DNA from 2 places in the Acidovorax sacchari genome. Region 2 is predicted to be linked to the other one. Evidence: riboswitches for the same ligand, from Rfam matches in the RefSeq annotation. Region 2 holds a riboswitch; the other holds the start of a gene.

Region 1 (9,660 bases), 2.7 Mb from region 2:
CGAAGACGCCTGGGCCGCGCTCGACAAGATCCCGCGGCTGCAGTGGATGGACTACCTGCGCTGGTACCGGCGCGTCACCCGGGCCGACGTGCGCAACGGCCATGCGGTCACCGCCGTGCGGCCGCGTGGCGACGGACTGGTGGAGGTGGACGTGCAGGCGCAGGGCCACGCCACGACCTGGTTCGCGCGGCGCGTGGTGCTGGCCACGGGCCGCGACGGCCTGGGCGGTCCGCAGATCCCGGCCTTCATGCAGGGGGTCGGCCGCGGCCGCTGGGCGCATTCGTCCGATGTGCTGGACTACGCCACGCTGCGCGGCCTGCGCGTGGGCGTGGTGGGCGCCGGCTCGTCGGCCATGGACAGCGCCGCCACGGCGCTGGAATGCGGCGCCGCCAGCGTGGACCTGCTGGTGCGCCGCCCCGACCTGCCCCGCATCAACAAGTCCAAGGGCTCGGGCGTGCCCGGCCTCACGCACGGCCACCACGACCTGCCGGATGCCTGGAAATGGCGCATCCGCCACTACATCAACACCACGCAGGTGCCCCCGCCGCACGGCAGCACGCTGCGCGTCTCGCGCCACCCCAATGCCTTCTTCCACCTGGGCTGCCCGGTGCAGGGCGTGCGCGAGAACCCGGCCGACGGCGCGCTGCACGTCGCCACGCCGCATGGCACGTTCGCCTTCGACTTCCTGATCGTCTCGACCGGCTTCGCCATCGACTGGGCGCAGAAGCCCGAGTTCGCGGCCATCGCGCCCCACGTGCGCACCTGGGGCGCACGCTACACGCCGCCGCCGGGCGACGAAGACCAGGAACTGGCCGATTCGCCCGACCTGGGACCCGTGTTCGAGTTCCGCGAGAAGCTGCCCGGCGACTGCCCCGGCCTGGAGCGCGTGCACTGCTTCTGCTACCCCGCGGCCCTCTCGCACGGCACGGTCTCGGGCGACATCCCCGCCATCAGCGACGGCGCGCGCCGGCTGGCCACCGGCCTCGCCAGCCTGTTCTACCGCGAGGACGTGGACCACCACTTCGGCGTGCTGCAGGCCTATGCCGAGCCCGAACTGCTGGGCGACGAATGGACGCCCGCGGACACCGCCCGGCGCGTCCTGCCCGGCTGACCTGCCGCCCCGCCCTCTCTTCCTGCCCACCGCAACGGATTGCCCATGACCGATACCGCCACCATTGCCCCTGCATCCCGCGACACCATCGACCACATCGCCGGCCTCGCGCCCGGGAGCGCGGCCCACGCCGTGCGCCACCAGCGCGACAAGGTCGCCACGGCCACGCAGGGCTGCGAGGACGCCCTCTTCGGCCCCGGCCTGCCCGGCGGCCTCACGCAGGCCGAGCGCCTGGCCGTGGCGCACGACATCGCCCGCGTGAGCGGCCTGCCCGCGCTGGCGGCGCACTACCGCGCGGCCCTCGAGCCCCTGCATCCCCCGCCGGCCGTGCAGGCGCTCGTCGATGCGACCGGCGCCGCGATCCCGGATGCACGCCTGCGGGCCATCGTGCATTTCGCGCGCACGCTCGCCACGCACCCCGCCGAAAGCGACCAGGCCGCCCTGCAGGCGCTGCCCGCCGCGGGCCTCTCGGTGCCGGGCACGGTGCTGCTCGCGCAGCTGATCGGCTTCGTCACCTACCAGCTGCGCGTGGTGGCCGGCGTGGCCGCGCTGGCGCAACTGGGCGAGGCCGGTGCGGCACCTGCCGCTGCGGCAGCGCAGCCGGCGGACGCCGCCCCCTTCGTCCATCCCGCCAATCTGCCCGCGCCCGGCGAGCCGCTGCGCGTGAACGGCTACACCAGCGAGACGCTGGACTGGAAGGCCTGGCTGCCCGTGCTCGATCCCGCCTCGGCCACTCCCGAGCAGAACGCGGTGCTCGACCTCAGCCACCCCAAGGCCCGCACGTCGGACTTCTACCTGCTGCTGGCGCACCAGCCCCGCGTGCTCTCCGAGCGCTCGCAGGCCTTCAACGCCATCATGTACGCCCCGGGCGGCCTCGCCCGCGCCGAGCGCGAAGTCGCCAGCACCGTGGTCTCGCGCGTGAACGGCTGCGTGTACTGCGCTTCCGTGCACGCCCAGCGCTTCGAGCAACTGGCCAAGCGCAACGACGTGATGGCGCAGATCTTCCAGGAGCCCGACACCGCCGGCACCAATGCGCGCGAACGCGCCATCGTGCAGGCCAGTGCCGCGCTCACGCGCACGCCCGGCGCGTTCGGCGCGCAGCACCTGCAGCCGCTGCGCGACGCCGGCCTGTCCGACCTGGAAATCCTGGACGCGCTGCACGCCGCCGCGCTGTTCGCCTGGGCCAACCGGCTCATGCTGAACCTGGGCGAAGCCGTCTTCCCGCAGGCCGGCTGAACCCGCAGCCGCGCCGGGCGCTTTGCGCGGCGCGGTTTCGCTGCTACGATCCGCCCCGCAGGAGAGCGAACGCCAGCGGCACCGCTGGCGTTCCACCGAAGGCGCAAACTCCCATACACGCTCAGGTACCGTACTGCACACCATCGAATGCCGTCTGGAGAGCCGCCACAGCCTGTGGTGCACCGAAGGAGCAAGCCCCGCGCCGTGTTGGCCTCGGGGTGAATCTCTCAGGTACCAAGGACAGGGGGAGCGGCAGCCGGGCCACGCGCCTGCTGCACGCTATTGAATCCATAGCTGCCTGCACGCGCACGCCCGGCGCTTCACCCTCGAAAGGTTTGAAGATGCGCGTGATCGTCCTCGGCGCCGGCTTGCTCGGCACCACCTCGGCCTATTTCCTCCAGCAGCTCGGCCACGAAGTGACCGTGATCGACCGCCAGGCCACGCCCGGCGCGGAAACCAGCTTCGCCAACGGCGGCCAGATCTCGGTGAGCCACGCCGAGCCCTGGGCCAACCCGAGCGCTCCGCTCAAGGTGCTGCAATGGCTGGGCCGGGAAGACGCGCCGCTGCTCTTCCGCCTGCGCGCCGACATGCGCCAGTGGCTCTGGGGCCTGCAGTTCCTGCGCGAATGCACGCCGGCGCGCACGCGCCACAACATCGAGCAGATCGTGCGCCTGGGCACCTACAGCCGCGAAACGCTGCAGCAGCTGCGCCGCGACACCGGCATCCAGTACGACCAGCGCACGCAGGGCATCCTGCACTTCTACACCAGCCGCAAGGAATTCGACGGCGCGCTCGCGCCGGCCGAGCAGATGCGCCAGCTCGGCTGCGAGCGCCGCGTGGTGAGCGCCGACGAGGCCGTGCGCATCGAACCGGCCCTGGCCTCCATCCGCTCCCAGCTGGCGGGCGCCACCTACACCGACGCCGACGAATCCGGAGACGCCAACGCCTTCACGCGCGCGCTGGCGCAACGGGCCGAACAGGCCGGCGTGCGGTTCCGCATGGGCTGCCACATCACGGCGCTGCGCACCGCGGCCGGGGCCATCGACCATGTGGAGATCACCGACGCGGAAGGCCGCTTCGAGCGCGTGCGCGGCGATGCCTACGTGCTGGCCATGGGCTCGTTCAGCCCGCTGCTGGCCGAGCCACTGGGCCTGCGGCTGCCCATCTATCCGGCCAAGGGCTATTCGGTGACGCTGCCCGTGCGCGATGCCTCCGCCGCGTACGAGGTCAGCCTGACGGACGACGAGTACAAGCTGGTCTTCTCGCGATACACCCGCCCGGCCCGGGACGGCCAGCCGGCGCGCGACGTGATGCGCATCGCCGGCACCGCCGAACTCAACGGCTATGGCCGCGACCTCAACCCGGTGCGCTGCGAAGCCATCGTGAAGCGCGTGGAGCAATTGTTCCCGGGCGCGGGCGACACCTCGCAGGCGCAGTTCTGGTCGGGCCTGCGTCCGGCCACGCCGAGCAACGTGCCGCTCATCGGCCGCACGAAGCTGCCCAACCTGTTCCTCAACACCGGCCACGGCACGCTGGGCTGGACGCACGCCTGCGGCTCGGGCCGCGCCATCGCCAGCATCGTGAGCGGGCTCGTGCCCGAGGTGGATTTCGCCTTCGCGGGCATGCCGCGCGGCCGCGCCGCCGTGCCGGCGCTGGCCTGAGAGCGGCTGACACGACCCAGCGAAGCGGTTCTGGCGAGGCGCCGCATCGCAGGCAGTACCGTAGTACGACAAGATGCGGCAACGACGCCAGAAGGGTCGTGTCGGCCGCTCTACGCCTCGCCCGGACCGGCGCAGGTGAACACGGTCAGCACGCCGGTGTAGCCGTAGAGCCGGTGGTGGGCGATCTCCCCGCCCGCGAAGAACCCCACCAGCGGCACGTCGCCCAGGGCGTGCCGCACGATCTGCATCTCGGCGCCGGGCCCGCCGAAGTGCGGCCCGCCCCGGCCCGAACAGCTCACGTAGATGGCCCCCATGATCGTGCGCTCGGGCATGCCCTCGGTGGCATGGTCCAGTGCCCGCATCAGCGCCGCGCGTTCGCCGGCGTGCGACGGCGGCGGGGCGGCCGCGGGCTCCTGCGGCTCCGGCGCCAGTTCCTCGCGGATCTCGGCGCAGATGCGCATCAGGTCGGCGCGCGCCGCCGCCACGTTGCGCTGGCAGAACGCGAGCCGCATGCCCTCCTCCACCTTGTCGGCCAGGGCCACGCCATGCCGCATCGGGTCGAGCCCCACGAGATGCCGCACGCGTACGTCCGTGCCGAAATGGCCCGTGCGCCCCATGGGCTGCGAGCCCTCGTCCACCAGGCCCGCCAGCGTCGCGCGCAGGGCACGCAGCGCGGGCTGCGGATCGCCCTCCAGGGTGATGCCCAGGGTGCCCAGCAGCACGTCCAGCGCGGGCTCGCCATCGAGCGCGAGCACCACGTTGTCCTGCGCCCGCGTGATCTGTGCGAACGGGCCGACCGGCTGGCATCCCTGGGTCACGCGCGAGAGCATGCCCACGCCCCTGCCGAACGCCACGCCCGACAGCCCGCCGCCGAACACGCCCCGCGCCGCGCCCTGGCCCGCGATGTTGCCGTTGCCGCCCACCGCGAACTGCACGCTGCGCCCGCGGCTCGCCGCGATGCCGCCGAACAGGTAGCCCGACTCGGTGCGGTCCGACATCTCCGCGATCAGCTCGGCGAGGTCCGGCGTGTCGCCATCGGCATGCACCAGCGCCGTGTGCGGCACGAAGCCGCCCGCGGAAGCGCCTCCGCGCGACAGCGGCGCCACGCCCGAGAACACGCGGTACTGGTCCTGCGGCAGGTCCAGCAGCATCACCGACAGGGCCGGCTCGTCGAAATACTCGGCATTGTTCGCCGCCACGCCCACCCCCACCGTGCCGCTCCAGTCGGTCACCTCCGGGAGTTCGGCCGCGAGCACGTCGAGCAGGGCCTCCGCGTCTTCTGCGTAGTGGTCCGTGATGTAGAGCACGCCGAGCGTGGGCGCGCTCGCGTAGTGCGGCAGGGCCATCTGCGCGCGCAGCTGCGCCAGCACCAGCGCGGCGGCCATGCGCCATTGCGGGTGGGTGGCATGGCCATTGGGAAAGAGTTTCATGGTCGGAAAAATCGGTGGACCGCGATCGCAGGCGAAGGCTGCGCCCGTCAGGAACGGCCCTTCGGCCCGGGCTTGGGGCTGGCGGCGCGGCGTGCGCCCGCAGGCGGCGCCCCTGCCGGGGCCTTCGCGGAAGAAGCCTTCGTGGAAGTCGCCTTGGCGGCAGCGGCGCGCTGCGCAGGGGCCGCCGCGGAAGGCGGGCGCTTCGCACCGCGCGCCGCCCCGCCGCCGTCCTTGCCCGTGGCGCGCGCGCCCCCGGTGCCGGCCTCCGCGGCCTGGCGCGCGGCGTCCTGCACGCCTTGCATGCCCTGCGCGGCGAGCTGCGTCGCCATGTCGGTGGCCGTCTTGAGCGCCTCCGCCGCCATGCCGCGCGTGGCATCCATCGCAGGCAGCTTCGAGACGTCGCTCATCGCATTGGCCGCGATCTGCTGGAACTGGCCCGTGAGCGCGGACCACCATTGCATCGGGTCCACCACGCCCGGCGCGGCGGCCGGCGGCTCGGTGCCGGTGTCGCCGGCCGCCTCGTGCCCTGATGCCGCCGGGGCCTGCGCGGCCGGCTCCGGAGCGGGTGCCGGCTCGGCCGGCGCGGCACGGGGTGGCCGCGCGAAGGGATCGGGACGCGGCGCGGCCGGCGCGGGCGCGGACTGCGCCGCCTGCGGCGTGAACGCCTTCGCGATGTCGCCCATCGCCACGTTCATGCCCTGCAGCGTGGACAGCGTCATCTTCTGCACTTCCAGCGCCTGCACGGTCGCCGTGAGCGCGCGGGAATTCTGGTCCAGCCAGAACTGCACCGCCTTCAGTTCGCTGATGCGCTTTTCCAGCTCTTCCACGCTGATCGTGGGCGCCACCCAGCCCGAAAGCGGCGGCATCTGCGGCATGCCCGCCGCAGCGCCCTTGGCGAGGTTCTGCAGGAAATCGAAGCCCGGCACGAACCGGCCGAAACCGAAGGGGGATGTATCGCTGCCGGCGGAATTGCTGTCGTTGCTGCTCATGGCCTGGGCTCCTTGCGTGGGGCGGAACATACCGCTGCGTTGCGCCGGGGCACCGGCCCCGTGGATGGCAGCTTAACGCGATTGCGCGGCTCCACCAACGCGGCCAGCCCCTGCATCCACGCAACCATTACAGGCTTTTCGCACCGCTTCGCGCACGCTCCGGAGGCCGCGGATGCGAGGCTGCGCGCACCTTGCAGCCCTAAAAGCGCGTGCAACCCGCGCCACAGGCGGGCAAACGCCATAGAATCCGCCGACCAGCCCGTCTGGAATCCTCAATACGTCAACACGAGAAAACCAACCATGGCAACTGCAAAGAAAGCCGCATCCGCCCCGGCAAAGAAGGCGGCCGCTCCCGCGGTGAAGAAGGCCGCGGCACCTGCGAAGAAGGCTGCTCCCGCGAAGAAGGCCGCTGCTCCCAAGGCAGCACCTGCAGCGAAGGCCGCGCCCGCAGCGCTCAAGCCCCTGAAGGCCACGTTCACCAAGACCTCGCTGATCGCGCACCTGGCCGAGCAGGCCGGCGTGGAGCCGAAGGCCGCCAAGGCCGTGATGGCCGCGCTGGAAGCCACGATCCTGGGCTCGGTGCACAAGAAGGGCTCCGGCGAATTCACGCTGCCCGGCCTGATGAAGATCGGCCTGCAGCAAGTGCCCGCCAAGAAGAAGCGCTTCGGCAAGGACCCGTTCACGGGCGAAGAGCGCTGGTTCCCCGCCAAGCCCGCATCGGTCAAGATCAAGACCCGCGCGCTGAAGAAGCTCAAGGACGCCACGGTCTGAGACCGGGCTCCCCGGGCATGAAGAAAGCCGGCGCATGCCGGCTTTTTTCATGGGGCCGCCGCCGCGCTCAACCGCCCGCCGGGTCCAGGTACATCTGCGCCAGCCGCGCCCGCTCCGCGGGCCCGACGCCCAGGCGCGCTGCCAGGTAACGGTCGAGCCCGCCATGGTCCCGGTCCACCGCGTCCAGCGCGGCATGCAGGAACTCCTCCTGCACGCGCCAGAGCACATTCATCACCTCCGTCGGCGCGGTGCCCGTGAAATGCGCCGGTGGCTGGTAGAGACTGTTGGTGAGCAGGTAATCCTGCATCACCACGTCGCGCGACACGCCCAGCGCGAGCAGGATCAGCGCCGCGGCGAAGCCCGTCCGGTCCTTGCCCGCGGTGCAGTGGAAGACCAGCGGCGCGTCGCTCTGCAGCAGGTGCCCGAACAGCGCGGCGAACTGCGCCGCGTTGTCGGACACGAAGGCGCGGTACGTGTCCTGCATCAGCTCGACGGCGATGGCCGGCGTGATCTGCCGGTTGGCCAGCGCCATGTCCTTGGCGCGCTGCACCACGGTCGGCTCGATCGGCAGCGGATGGTAGGCCACGCCGGGCAGGGCATAGGCCAGCGCCGCGCTTTCCGCCTCGCCGCGGAAGTCGATCGCACGCGCCAGGCCCAGCGGCGCCAGCGTGTCGGCGTCCTGCGCGGTGAGCCATGCCAGGTGGTCGGAGCGGAACATGCGGCGCCAGCGGACCGTGCGCCCGTCCTGGCCGGCATAGCCGCCCAGGTCCCGGAAATTGGTGGCGCCCGCCAGGGGCAGTGATCGCGAGAAAGAAGCCATGCCGGCACTGTAGCGAAAGCGCCCGCGACTTCAAATCACCTGGGCGTCCCCCGCGCGGCGCCCTGCAGCGCCGCCATGTCGCTGCCGCACAGGTCGACCCTGTCGGCGCGCTCCAGCGCGTAGGCCGACAGGCGCTCACTCGGCTCGCGCAGCGCGGGGTGCAGCGCCCCCACCGAATGCAGCGCACGCTGCAGCGCCACGCCCACCTCCACCGACGCCGCCGCGTAGCGCGCCAGCGGCTCGAACACATCCTCCACCATGCCGGCCTCCCGCAGCGCGGGCGCGCTCACGCGATCGCAGGCAGGCACAGGCTCTCCAGCGGCCCCGGCCTCGCGGTCGGCCGCCCGCTGGCCGTGCGCCCAGTGGGCCAGCGTGCGCACGCCCGCGCCCATCACGTCCAGCGCGGTGCCGGGGTCGTTGATGGATGCCGACATGGCCCGCGCCGCCACCTCGCCCATCACCACGAAGCCGTAGCGCGGGTCGTGGTCGAAGCTGCGGCCGGGGCCGATCAGCACCGCTTTCAGGATGGCGTCGCGCGCGGCATCGTCGAGGGGCCTGTCGCTGGTGGCCAGCACGGTGTCGGGCGCGACGAAGGCACCGGGCAGCACGTGCAGGTGGAGCATGCCCTCCAGTGCCTCCGCGCGGGCCTGCAGCAGGTCCATGGCCACGTGCTGCACGAAGCCGGTGGCATCGCTGCGCACGGCATGGGCACCGCGCTCGCCCGGCCGCTGCCGGCGCCCACCCAGGAAGGGCTTCGCCAGGCGCTGGTCGATGGCCTTGCACGTGGCGGCCTCCAGGCGGCGGATGGTCTCGCCCAGCCGCCCCAGCACCGACAGGTAGTCGATCCAGCGCAACAGCACCACGACCACGCCCAGCAGGATCAGCAGCGTGAATCCGAACAGCACCAGCCGTCCGCCGTCGCCATAGAAGTGGACGTGCAGCCCCACCAGCGCGACCACCCCGTAGAGAAAGGCCCCGATGAACACCGCCAGCGTGTTCTGCACGGTGGAGTCCTCGATCAGCAGCTGCGATGCGCGCGGCGTGGCGCTGTTGGCCACGGCCGAGAACGCGGCCACCATGGTGCTGGCCGAGAAGATCGACACCGTGAGCATGCTGGAGGCCAGGATGTTCAGCAGGCTGTCGAGCGCGTCGGAGCCCAGCTTCAGCGCCACGCCGTCGGGAATGTACGGCCCCAGCCAGGCGGCCAGCATCACGGCGGCGAAGGCCGCCAGGGCGAAGAGCGCGCAGCGCAGCCAGGTCTTGCGCACCAGCCTCTGCAGGAAAAAGAGCAGTTTCTCGGACATGGCCCGACTATCCGCAAACCGCGCCCCGGAAGCACGGCGCATCCTGTAGGCCGGCGCCGCATTTGGAGCCTCTTTCAGCGCACGGTCACTTCATCACCAGCCCGCCATCGACGAACAGCACCTGCCCGGTCATGAAGCCGCTCCACTCCGAGGCCAGGAACAGCACCGGCCCCGCCACGTCCTCGGGCCGGGCGATGCGCCGCAGCGGCGTGGCGGCGGTGATCGCATCGCGCAGCGCCTCGGGCGTCGATTGGCTCGCCTGCGTGGGATAGACCAGCCCCGGCGCCACGCAGTTGACGCGGATGCCCACGGGCCCCAGTTCGGCCGCCAGGTTGCGG
Region 2 (9,660 bases):
CGGCAGCACCTTGAGGCCTGCCATGGAGGCGATGTTGATGATGCGCCCGCCCGTGAAGCTGCCCGGCGCGGCGCCGCGCGAGCGCGCCAGCATGCGCTTGCCGACCTCCTGCGCGACGAAGAAGGCGCCGCGCACGTTGGTGTCGAAGACGAAGTCGAAGTCGTCCGGGGTGACGTCCTGGATGCGCTGGGTGGTGGAGACGCCCGAATTGTTCACGAGGATGTCGATCGAGCCCATCTCGGTCTCCGCATGGGCCACGGCGGCCTTGATGGAATCGTGGTCGGTCACGTCCAGCTCCACCACGTGGGCGTCGCCGCCCTCCCCCTCGATGCGCGCGCGCAGGGCCTTGAGCTTTTCCATGCGCCGGCTGGCCAGCACCACGCCGGACCCCGCGCGCGCCAGGGTGCGGGCGAACTGCTCGCCCAGGCCGCTCGAAGCGCCCGTCACCAGGGCCACGCGGCCCGACAGATCGATGGTGTATGCCATGGAAACAGCCTCCGGAAGAAAGAAAAAAGAACGATCGTTCGATTGTTGCGCCCCGGGTGCATACAATGGGCCGCACAGCGCCCGCGCGGGGCCCCACGCCCTGGACGCGACATCGTTCGATTATCAAATGCCGAGACGAGACAACCCATGACGAAAGACGAAATCCTTGCCCAGTACGGTCCGCGAGAGGCCATGGAATACGACGTGGTCGTGGTCGGCGGCGGCCCGGCCGGGCTCTCCGCGGCCATCCGGCTCAAGCAGATGGCTGCCACGAACGGGCAGGACGTGTCGGTGGTGGTGCTCGAAAAGGGCTCCGAGCCCGGCGCGCACATCCTCTCGGGCGCCATCATGGACCCGCGCGCGCTCACCGAGCTGATTCCCGACTGGAAGGAGCGCGGCGCGCCCCTGAAGCAGCCGGTGACGGAAGACGCCATGATCTTCCTGGGCGAGAAATCGTCCTGGCGCACCCCCAACTTCCTGCTGCCCGGCTGCTTCCAGAACCACGGCAACTACATCGTCAGCCTCGGCAACGTGGTGCGCTGGCTCGCCGCGCAGGCCGAGGAGCTGGGCGTGGAGATCTTCCCGGGCTTTCCCGCCGCCGAAGTGCTCTACAACGAGGACGGCTCCGTCAAGGGCGTGGCCACCGGCAACATGGGCGTGGGCAAGGACGGCGAGCCCACGGGCGACTTCCAGCTGGGCATGGAACTGCACGCCAAGTACACCCTGTTCGCCGAAGGCGCGCGCGGACACCTGGGCAAGCAGATCATCGCCCGCTACAAGCTCGACGAAGGCCGCGACCCGCAGACCTACGGCATCGGCGTGAAGGAACTGTGGGAAATCGACCCGCAGCGGCACCAGCCCGGCTTCGTGATGCACACCGCCGGCTGGCCCATGGATGCCGACACCTACGGCGGCGCCTTCCTCTACCACGCCGAGGACAACAAGGTCACGCTGGGCTTCATCACCGGGCTGGACTATTCCAACCCCTACCTGAGCCCGTTCGAGGAATTCCAGCGCTGGAAGACCCACCCCAACATCCGCTACTACCTGGAAGGCGACGAGGCCAAGGGCATCAAGCCGGCCAAGCGTATCGGCTACGGCGCGCGCGCCATCACGGCCGGCGGCCTGCTGTCGCTGCCGAAGTTCGTGTTCCCGGGCGGCGCGCTCGTGGGCTGCGACGCGGGTTTCCTGAACGTGAGCCGCATCAAGGGCAGCCACGCCGCCATCAAGACCGGCATGCTGGCCGCCGAGGCCGCCTACGACGCGATCCGCGCCGGCCGCCAGCACGACGAACTCACGGCCTATCCGCAGGCTTTCGAGAACAGCTGGCTGCACGAAGAGCTCAACAAGGCACGCAACTTCAAGGCGTGGTTCAAGAAGGGCCTGGTCACGGCCACGCTGATGAACGGCATCGAGCAGTTCGTGCTCAAGGGCAACATCCCCTGGACGCTGCACCGCGACAAGCCCGACCACGCCTACCTGAAGCCCGCGGCCGAGTGCAAGCCCATCGTCTATCCCAAGCCCGACGGCAAGCTCACCTTCGACCGCCTCTCCAGCGTGTTCATCAGCAACACCAACCATGCGGAGAACCAGCCGGCCCACCTCACGCTCAAGGACCCGGGCGTGCCGGTGAACATCAACCTGGCGAAATACGCCGGACCCGAGGCCCGCTACTGCCCCGCGGCGGTGTACGAGTTCGTGCCGGACGAGACCCAGGGCGGCAATGCGCAGCGGTTGCAGATCAACGCGCAGAACTGCGTGCATTGCAAGACCTGCGACATCAAGGACCCGACGCAGAACATCGTGTGGGTCACGCCCGAGGGCGGCGGCGGCCCGAACTACTCGGGCATGTAAGGCGCGGGGCCCGGGCGTCGGCGGCAGCAGCCGCCGTTCCGACCCGCCCGTTGGCCTCCGGCCTACAGGGTGGTCCGGATCCGCAGGCCAGACTCGCGGAGGTCCGCATTTCCTGCCGGGTCCGCCAGGAGCCCCGAACCGCCATGCCCCGTCCCGACCTCCAGCACTACACCACCCAGCGCCGCCGCCCGGTCGTGCCCTGGGCAGCGGCCGCCACCGTGGCCGCTGCCGCCGGCGCCGCGGCCCTCTACCTGCGCTCTGCCCTGCGCCCGCCGCCGGGCGTGCAGCCGGTGCAGCACTTCAACGTGGACCGTTATGCCGGCCACTGGTACGAAGTGGCCCGCATCGACCAGCGCTTCGAGCGCGGCCTCATCCGTACCAGCGCCCACTACAGCCGCCGGGGCGACGGCAGCCTGCGCGTCGTGAACCGCGGCTACGACCCCGACCGCCGCCGCTGGCGCGAGGCCGAGGGCCGCGCCGTGTTCCTGGGCGATCCGTCCACGGCCGCCCTGAAGGTGTCGTTCTTCGGGCCGTTCTATGCGGGTTACTTCGTGGCCGCGCTGGACGAAGACTACCGCTGGGCCATGGTGGTGGGCCCGCGCCTGGATGCGCTCTGGATTCTTTCGCGCACGCCCACGCTGCCCATGGCGGTGCGCGAGCGGCTGCTGGCCCGCGCACGGGCGCTGGGCGTGGACATGCGCCGCATCCTGTGGGTGCCCCAGGCCGACGCGGCCACGCCCGAACCCGCGGCCCGCTGAACCGGCCACGCCCCGGCCCCGCACCCGCATGGTGCAGCCGGTACACTCGACATTCCAGGCTGCGGTATCGTTTCTGTGCGGGCCTGGCTCCGTTGTCGCCAGAAACGCGCCCGCCTGCCGGCGGGCATTCCGCAGCCGCCACCCGCGACGCAGCACCCGATGTCATCGGACGCTCCTGCATACCGGGCATGGCGGCGAGAAAGTTCGAGCATGAAGCAGCATCCGTTCGGCGCCCTGGCGCTGGCCGTGGCCGCCGCCGCCGCGGCCGCCTCCCCCGCAGCGATGGCCCAGCAGGCCCCCGCGCCCAAATCCGTGGCCGTGACGGCCATCGTGGAGCATCCGGCACTCGACGCCATCCGCGACGGCGTGAAGGCGAGCCTGCAGGCCGCCGGCTATGAAGAAGGCAAGACGCTCAAGTGGCAGTACCAGAGCGCGCAGGGCAACACCGGCACGGCAGCGCAGATCGCACGCAAGTTCGTCGGCGACCAGCCCGACGCCATCGTCGCCATCGCCACGCCTTCGGCCCAGGCGGTGGTGGCCGCCACCAGGACGGTGCCGGTGGTCTTCTCCGCCGTGACCGACCCGGTCGCCGCCAAGCTGGTGAAGAACTGGGAACCCAGCAAGACCAACGTGACGGGCGTGTCCGACCTGCTGGCGCTGGACAAGCAGATGGAACTGGTCAGGCAGGTGGTGCCGAATGCGAAGCGCGTCGGCGTGGTCTATAACCCCGGCGAGGCCAACTCCGCCGTGGTCGTCAAGGAACTCAAGGAGCTGCTGCCCAGGATGGGCATGACGCTGGTCGAGGCCGCGGCGCCGCGCTCGGTCGATGTGGGCAGCGCCGCGCGCAGCCTGATCGGCAAGGCCGACGTGATCTACACCAGCACCGACAACAACGTGGTGTCGGCCTACGAATCGCTGGTCAAGGTCGGCCAGGAAGCCAAGCTGCCCCTGGTGGCCGCCGACGCCGACAGCGTCAAGCGCGGCGCGATCGCCTCTTTCGGCATCAACTACCGCGACCTGGGCGAGCAGACCGGCCGCATGGTGGTGCGCGTGCTCAAGGGCGAGAAGCCCGGCGACATCCAACCCGAGATCAGCACGAAGCTGGAACTCACGGTGAACCCCGGCGCGGCCGAGAAGCAGGGCGTGAAGCTCTCCGACGCATTCGTGAAGTCCGCCGCCCACATCGTGAAGTAAGGTGCGGTTCCCGGCCCCGTGCCGGGAACGCCGCCCCGACCGCAGGAGCTTCGGCTCCTGTTTCGTTTTTCCCGAAGCCCCACCCGCCATGTCCCTCTTTTCCCTGCTCGGCGCCGTCGAGATCGGGCTGATCTTCAGCCTGGTCGCGCTGGGCGTCTTCATTTCATTCAGGCTGCTGCGCTTTCCCGACCTGACGGTGGACGGCAGTTTCCCGCTGGGCGGCGCGGTATGCGCCGTGCTCATCTCCACGGGCACCAACCCCTACGTGGCCACGCTCGCGGCCACCGCGGCAGGCGCGGCGGCCGGCCTCGTCACCGGCTGGCTCAACGTCAAGCTGAAGATCATGGACCTGCTGGCCAGCATCCTGATGATGATCGCGCTCTACTCGATCAACCTGCGCATCATGGGCGGGCCCAACGTGCCGCTCATCAACGATCCGACCCTCTTCACGCTGCTGCAGCCCGAGGGCCTGGCCGACTACATCGCCCGGCCCGCCCTGCTGCTGGTGATCGTGGTCGCCGCCAAGCTGGCCATGGACTGGTTCTTCGCCACCGAGCGGGGCCTGGCCATCCGCGCCACCGGCTCCAACGCCCGCATGGCCCGCGCCCAGGGCGTGAACACCGGCGCCATGGTGCTGCTGGGCATGGCCGTGTCGAACGCGCTGGTGGCGCTCGCCGGCGCCCTCTTCGCGCAGACCCAGGGCGGCTCGGACATCTCCATGGGCATCGGCACCATCGTGATCGGCCTGGCCGCCGTGATCGTGGGCGAGAGCATCCTGCCCTCTCGCCGGCTGGTGTGGGCGACGCTCGCCGTCGTCATCGGCGCCATCGTCTATCGCTTCTTCATCGCGCTGGCGCTCAACAGCGACTTCATCGGCCTGAAGGCGCAGGACCTGAACCTGGTCACGGCCGTGCTGGTGACCGTCGCCCTGGTCATCCCCCAGATCAAGCGCAAGCTCTCATCGAAGCAGCCTCGATAAGGAACCGCACCATGCTGAGCGCACAAGACCTGCACATCACCTTCAATCCCGGCACGCCCATCGAGACGCGCGCTTTGCGCGGCATGTCGCTGGACATTCCGGCCGGGCAGTTCGTCACCGTGATCGGCTCCAACGGGGCCGGCAAATCCACCTTCCTGAATGCCATTTCGGGCGACCTGTCGGTGGACACGGGCCGCATCGCCATCGACGGCGAGGACGTGACCCGCCAGCCCGTCTGGGCGCGCGCGAAGCGCGTGGCGCGCGTCTTCCAGGACCCGATGGCCGGCACCTGCGAGGATCTCACCATCGAGGAGAACATGGCGCTCGCCCAGCAGCGCGGCACGCTGCGCGGCCTGCGCGGCGCGGTGAAAGCGCAGCAGCGCGAGACCTTCCGCGAACGCCTCGCCACGCTGGGCCTGGGCCTGGAAAACCGCCTCACCGACCGCATCGGCCTGCTCTCGGGCGGCCAGCGCCAGGCCGTGAGCCTGCTCATGGCGGCGCTGCAGCCCTCGCGCATCCTGCTGCTGGACGAGCACACCGCCGCGCTCGACCCGCGCACGGCCGACTTCGTGCTGCAGCTCACGGCGCGCATCGTGGCCGAGAACCAGCTCACCACCATGATGGTCACGCACAGCATGCGCCAGGCGCTGGACGTGGGCCAGCGTACCGTGATGCTGCACCAGGGCCAGGTGGTGCTCGACGTGTCGGGCGAGGAGCGCAGCCGGCTGGGCGTGCCGGACCTGCTGCAGATGTTCGAGAAGGTGCGCGGCGAGCAACTGGCGGACGACGCGCTGCTGCTGGGCTGACGGCGCGCCACGCCCGCCCCGGCGCTGCCGGGATGCCCGCCCTTGCTCGGCCGCTCAGTCCGCGCGCAGGGGCAGGTCCGCTTTCTTGAGCGTGCGCAGCACGAAGCTCGAGCGGCTGTGGCGGATGCCCTTGATCTTGTAGAGCTTCTCGCGCAACAGGCGCTCGTAGTCGCGCGTGTCCTTCACCACCACGCGCAGCAGGTAGTCGTAGTCGCCCGACACCAGATGCGCCTCCACCACCTCGGGAATGCTCGCGAGCGTCTCGCCGAACTTCTCCAGGGTGTTGTCGGAATGGCTGTCGAGCGTGACCTGCACGAGCACGGTATCGGCCAGGTCCAGCGCCTGGGCGTTGAGGCGTACCGTGTAGCCCTCGATCACGCCGGATTCCTCCATGCGGCGGATGCGCGCCCAGCAGGGCGACGGGCTCAGGCCCACGGCCTGGCCGATGTCCTGCAGGCTGGCGCGCGCGTCGGCCTGGAGCACGGCGAGGATTTTTCGGTCGATGCGGTCCATGGAAGGATTGTGCAGATATTCGCCCGATCGCAGAATATTTTTCTTTGCATTGCGCCATTTTCTGGAAATACGGAAAAACCATCGGCGGCCCTGGCGGCACAATTTCCTCCACAGGGCGCCCCTACCGGGGCGCGTGCGAATGGCAAGACCCCGGCCGGTTACCGCCGGACCGGGGTGCTTGGCACAACCGCCCGAAAAACCTGCGCTGCCGGCGCCGCGGGCCACCGCGCAGCCGTTAGAATCCGCCGGGTCAGGAGAGAGCGCCGCGCCCGCAACGGGTGGCGGGCGCCGCCGAAGGCGCAGGGAATCCCGAACGCTCAGGCAAAAGGACTGGCAAGGCGCCCGCAGGGATGCGGGCGTTTCCCCGGCTGGAGAGAGGCCTGCCTCCAACTTGGCAGGCCCACCGAAGGAGCAAGCCCCGCAACGCACCGCCCCCGTGGCAGCGCGCACGGCGTGGTGAATCTCTCAGGTAAAGCGGACAGCGGGCACAGGCGTGGCGCCCCGTGGCGGCACGCGCGTCGTCCGTCCCTGCCTGAGTGAAAGGCCCGCTCCGCCCATGTCCGCCGAATCCGCCTCCCTGCACACCACGCCCCTGCACGCGCTGCACCTCGAACTCGGGGCCCGCATGGTGCCCTTCGCCGGCTACTCCATGCCCGTGCAATACCCTGCCGGCCTGATGGCAGAGCACCTGCACACGCGGCAGGCCGCCGGGCTGTTCGACGTCTCGCACATGGGCCAACTGCGCCTCGCCGGCCCCGACGCCGCCGCGGCCTTCGAGACCCTGGTGCCCGTGGACGTGATCGGCCTCGGTTTGAACAAGCAGCGCTACGGCCTGCTGCTGAACGACGAGGGCGGCATCATCGACGACCTGATGTTCGTGAACCGCGGCGACGACCTGTTCGTGATCGTGAACGGCGCCTGCAAGGCCGGCGACATCGCCCACATCCAGGAGCGCATCGGCGGCCGCTGCGAAGTCATCCCCCTGCCCGACCAGGCCCTGCTCGCCCTGCAGGGCCCGCAGGCCGCCGCGGCGCTCGCGCGCCTGGCGCCCGGCACCGCATCGCTGGTCTTCATGACGGGCGGGCGCTTCGAGATCGCCGGCTGCGACTGCTACGTGACGCGCAGCGGCTACACCGGCGAGGACGGCTTCGAGATCTCCGTGCCCGCCGCCCAGGCCGAGGCACTGGCCCGCGCGCTGCTGGCCCAGCCCGAGGTGAAGCCCATCGGCCTCGGCGCGCGCAACTCGCTGCGGCTGGAGGCCGGCCTGTGCCTCTACGGCAACGACATCGACACCACCACCACGCCGCCCGAGGCCGCGCTGAACTGGGCCATCCAGAAGGTGCGGCGCACCGGTGGCGCGCGCGCGGGGGGCTTCCCGGGCGCGGAGAAGGTGCTGGCGCAGATCGACTACCCGTCGCGGCTCACCCGCCGCCGCGTGGGACTGGTGGCGCGCGAGCGCGTGCCCGTGCGCGAGCACACCGCCCTGCAGAGCACCGACGGCGCGGCCATCGGCGAAGTGACCAGCGGCCTGCTCGGCCCGAGCGTGAACCAGCCCGTCGCCATGGGCTACGTGGCGCCGGAATTCGCCGCCACCGGCACCGTGGTGCACGCGATCGTGCGCGGCAAGGCCGTGCCGATGGAGGTCAGCCCCATGCCGTTCCTGCAGCCCCGCTACCACCGCGGCTGACCGCGGCGCGCGCGAGCCGCGCCCGGCAGCGCCCCGGCCGCGGCTACAGTCGCAGTCGCGGGCCCCTTTCCGGGAGCGCGCATCGTTTTTTCCGTTTTCCCACCGCCTTTTCGCGGACCTTTCTTTCAGGAGCCCCCATGACCGTCAAGTTTTCCCGCGACCACGAGTGGATCAACGCCGCCGACACCGGCGCCGCCGTCGTCGGCATCACCGTCCATGCGCAGGATGCGCTCGGCGACGTCGTCTTCGTCGACCTGCCCGAGGTGGGCAAGACTTTCGCCCAGGGCGAAGTGGCCGGCGTGGTCGAGTCCGTGAAGGCTGCCGCCGACGTGTACATGCCCGTGTCCGGCGAGATCGTGGAAGTGAACGAGGCGCTGCGCGCCGATCCGTCGCTCGCCAACAGCGCGCCGCTGGGCGACGGCTGGTTCTTCAAGGTGCGCCTGTCCGACGCGTCGCAGCTCGATGCGCTCATGGACGAAACCGCCTACACCGAGTTCTCGAAGAACGCCTGATCCGGCCCCGGCGGCGGGCGGCTTCGGGCCGGCCCGCCGCGGTGCGCCCGCGCAGGGCGCCCTTTTCGTTTTCCCTTTTCCCCTCTTTCCGCTGACCGGGACCCCTCCCATGCCCACGTCCACCCTCCCGCCGCTTTCCGCGCTCGAAAACGCCGCCGAATTCCAGCCCCGCCACATCGGCATCGATGCGGCGGACGAGGAGCGCATGCTCTCCGTCATCGGGGAGGCGTCGCGCGCGGCGCTGGTGGGTGGCATCGTGCCGGCGTCCATCGCCCGTACCGAGCCGATGCAGCTGCCGCCCGCCACCACCGAGGCCGCGGCCCTCGCGGAGCTCAAGGCGATCGCCTCGAAGAACCGCGTGCTGCGCAGCTTCATCGGCCAGGGCTACTACGGCACGCACACGCCGGGCGTGATCCTGCGCAACATCCTGGAGAACCCCGCCTGGTACACCGCCTACACGCCCTACCAGGCCGAGATCTCGCAGGGCCGCATGGAGGCGCTGGTCAACTTCCAGACCATGGTGTGCGACCTCACGGGCATGCCCATCGCCAACGCCTCGATGCTGGACGAGGCCACGGCCGCAGCCGAGGCCATGACGCTCGCCAGGCGTTCCGTCAAGTCGAAGAGCCAGACCCTCGTCGTCTCGGGCGACACGCATCCGCAGACCATCGAGGTGATCCGCACGCGCGCCGAGCCGCTGGGCATCAGCGTGGTGATCGCGAACTCCGAAGCCGAATGGAACGCGGCGCTCGAGGGCGACTTCTTCGCCGCCGTAATCCAGTACCCGGCCAGCAGCGGCTGGCTCGCCGACTGGCGCGCCGACGTGGAGAAGATCCACGCGAAGCAGGCCGCTGCGATCGTGTGCGCCGAC

What was found. A riboswitch is a leader RNA that binds a small molecule or an ion and turns the genes downstream of it on or off. The one in region 2 is predicted to bind glycine.
Region 1: it holds a riboswitch for glycine, as region 2 does, so the genes downstream of both, ACGHC0_RS23075 (D-amino acid dehydrogenase) here and gcvT (glycine cleavage system aminomethyltransferase GcvT) in region 2, are expected to answer to the same signal.

The regions. Positions count from the first base shown of each region.
Region 1 covers NZ_AP035783.1:5,200,631-5,210,290, forward strand. The annotation lists gene ACGHC0_RS23065 (SidA/IucD/PvdA family monooxygenase) at 1-1,111, shown strand, start outside; gene ACGHC0_RS23070 (CMD domain-containing protein) at 1,157-2,347, shown strand; glycine riboswitch at 2,492-2,601, shown strand; gene ACGHC0_RS23075 (D-amino acid dehydrogenase) at 2,689-4,008, shown strand; gene ACGHC0_RS23080 (FIST signal transduction protein) at 4,119-5,438, opposite strand; gene ACGHC0_RS23085 (PhaM family polyhydroxyalkanoate granule multifunctional regulatory protein) at 5,486-6,427, opposite strand; gene ACGHC0_RS23090 (HU family DNA-binding protein) at 6,728-7,198, shown strand; gene ACGHC0_RS23095 (tyrosine-protein phosphatase) at 7,266-8,018, opposite strand; gene ACGHC0_RS23100 (DUF2254 domain-containing protein) at 8,054-9,322, opposite strand; gene ACGHC0_RS23105 (3-oxoacyl-ACP reductase) at 9,408-9,660, opposite strand, start outside.
Region 2 covers NZ_AP035783.1:2,488,293-2,497,952, reverse strand. The annotation lists gene ACGHC0_RS11330 (SDR family oxidoreductase) at 1-486, opposite strand, end outside; gene ACGHC0_RS11325 (electron transfer flavoprotein-ubiquinone oxidoreductase) at 634-2,340, shown strand; gene ACGHC0_RS11320 (lipocalin family protein) at 2,484-3,098, shown strand; gene ACGHC0_RS11315 (ABC transporter substrate-binding protein) at 3,309-4,292, shown strand; gene ACGHC0_RS11310 (ABC transporter permease) at 4,381-5,271, shown strand; gene ACGHC0_RS11305 (ABC transporter ATP-binding protein) at 5,283-6,077, shown strand; gene ACGHC0_RS11300 (Lrp/AsnC family transcriptional regulator) at 6,132-6,590, opposite strand; glycine riboswitch at 6,832-6,929, shown strand; glycine riboswitch at 6,949-7,082, shown strand; gene gcvT (glycine cleavage system aminomethyltransferase GcvT) at 7,147-8,277, shown strand; gene gcvH (glycine cleavage system protein GcvH) at 8,415-8,789, shown strand; gene gcvP (aminomethyl-transferring glycine dehydrogenase) at 8,899-9,660, shown strand, end outside.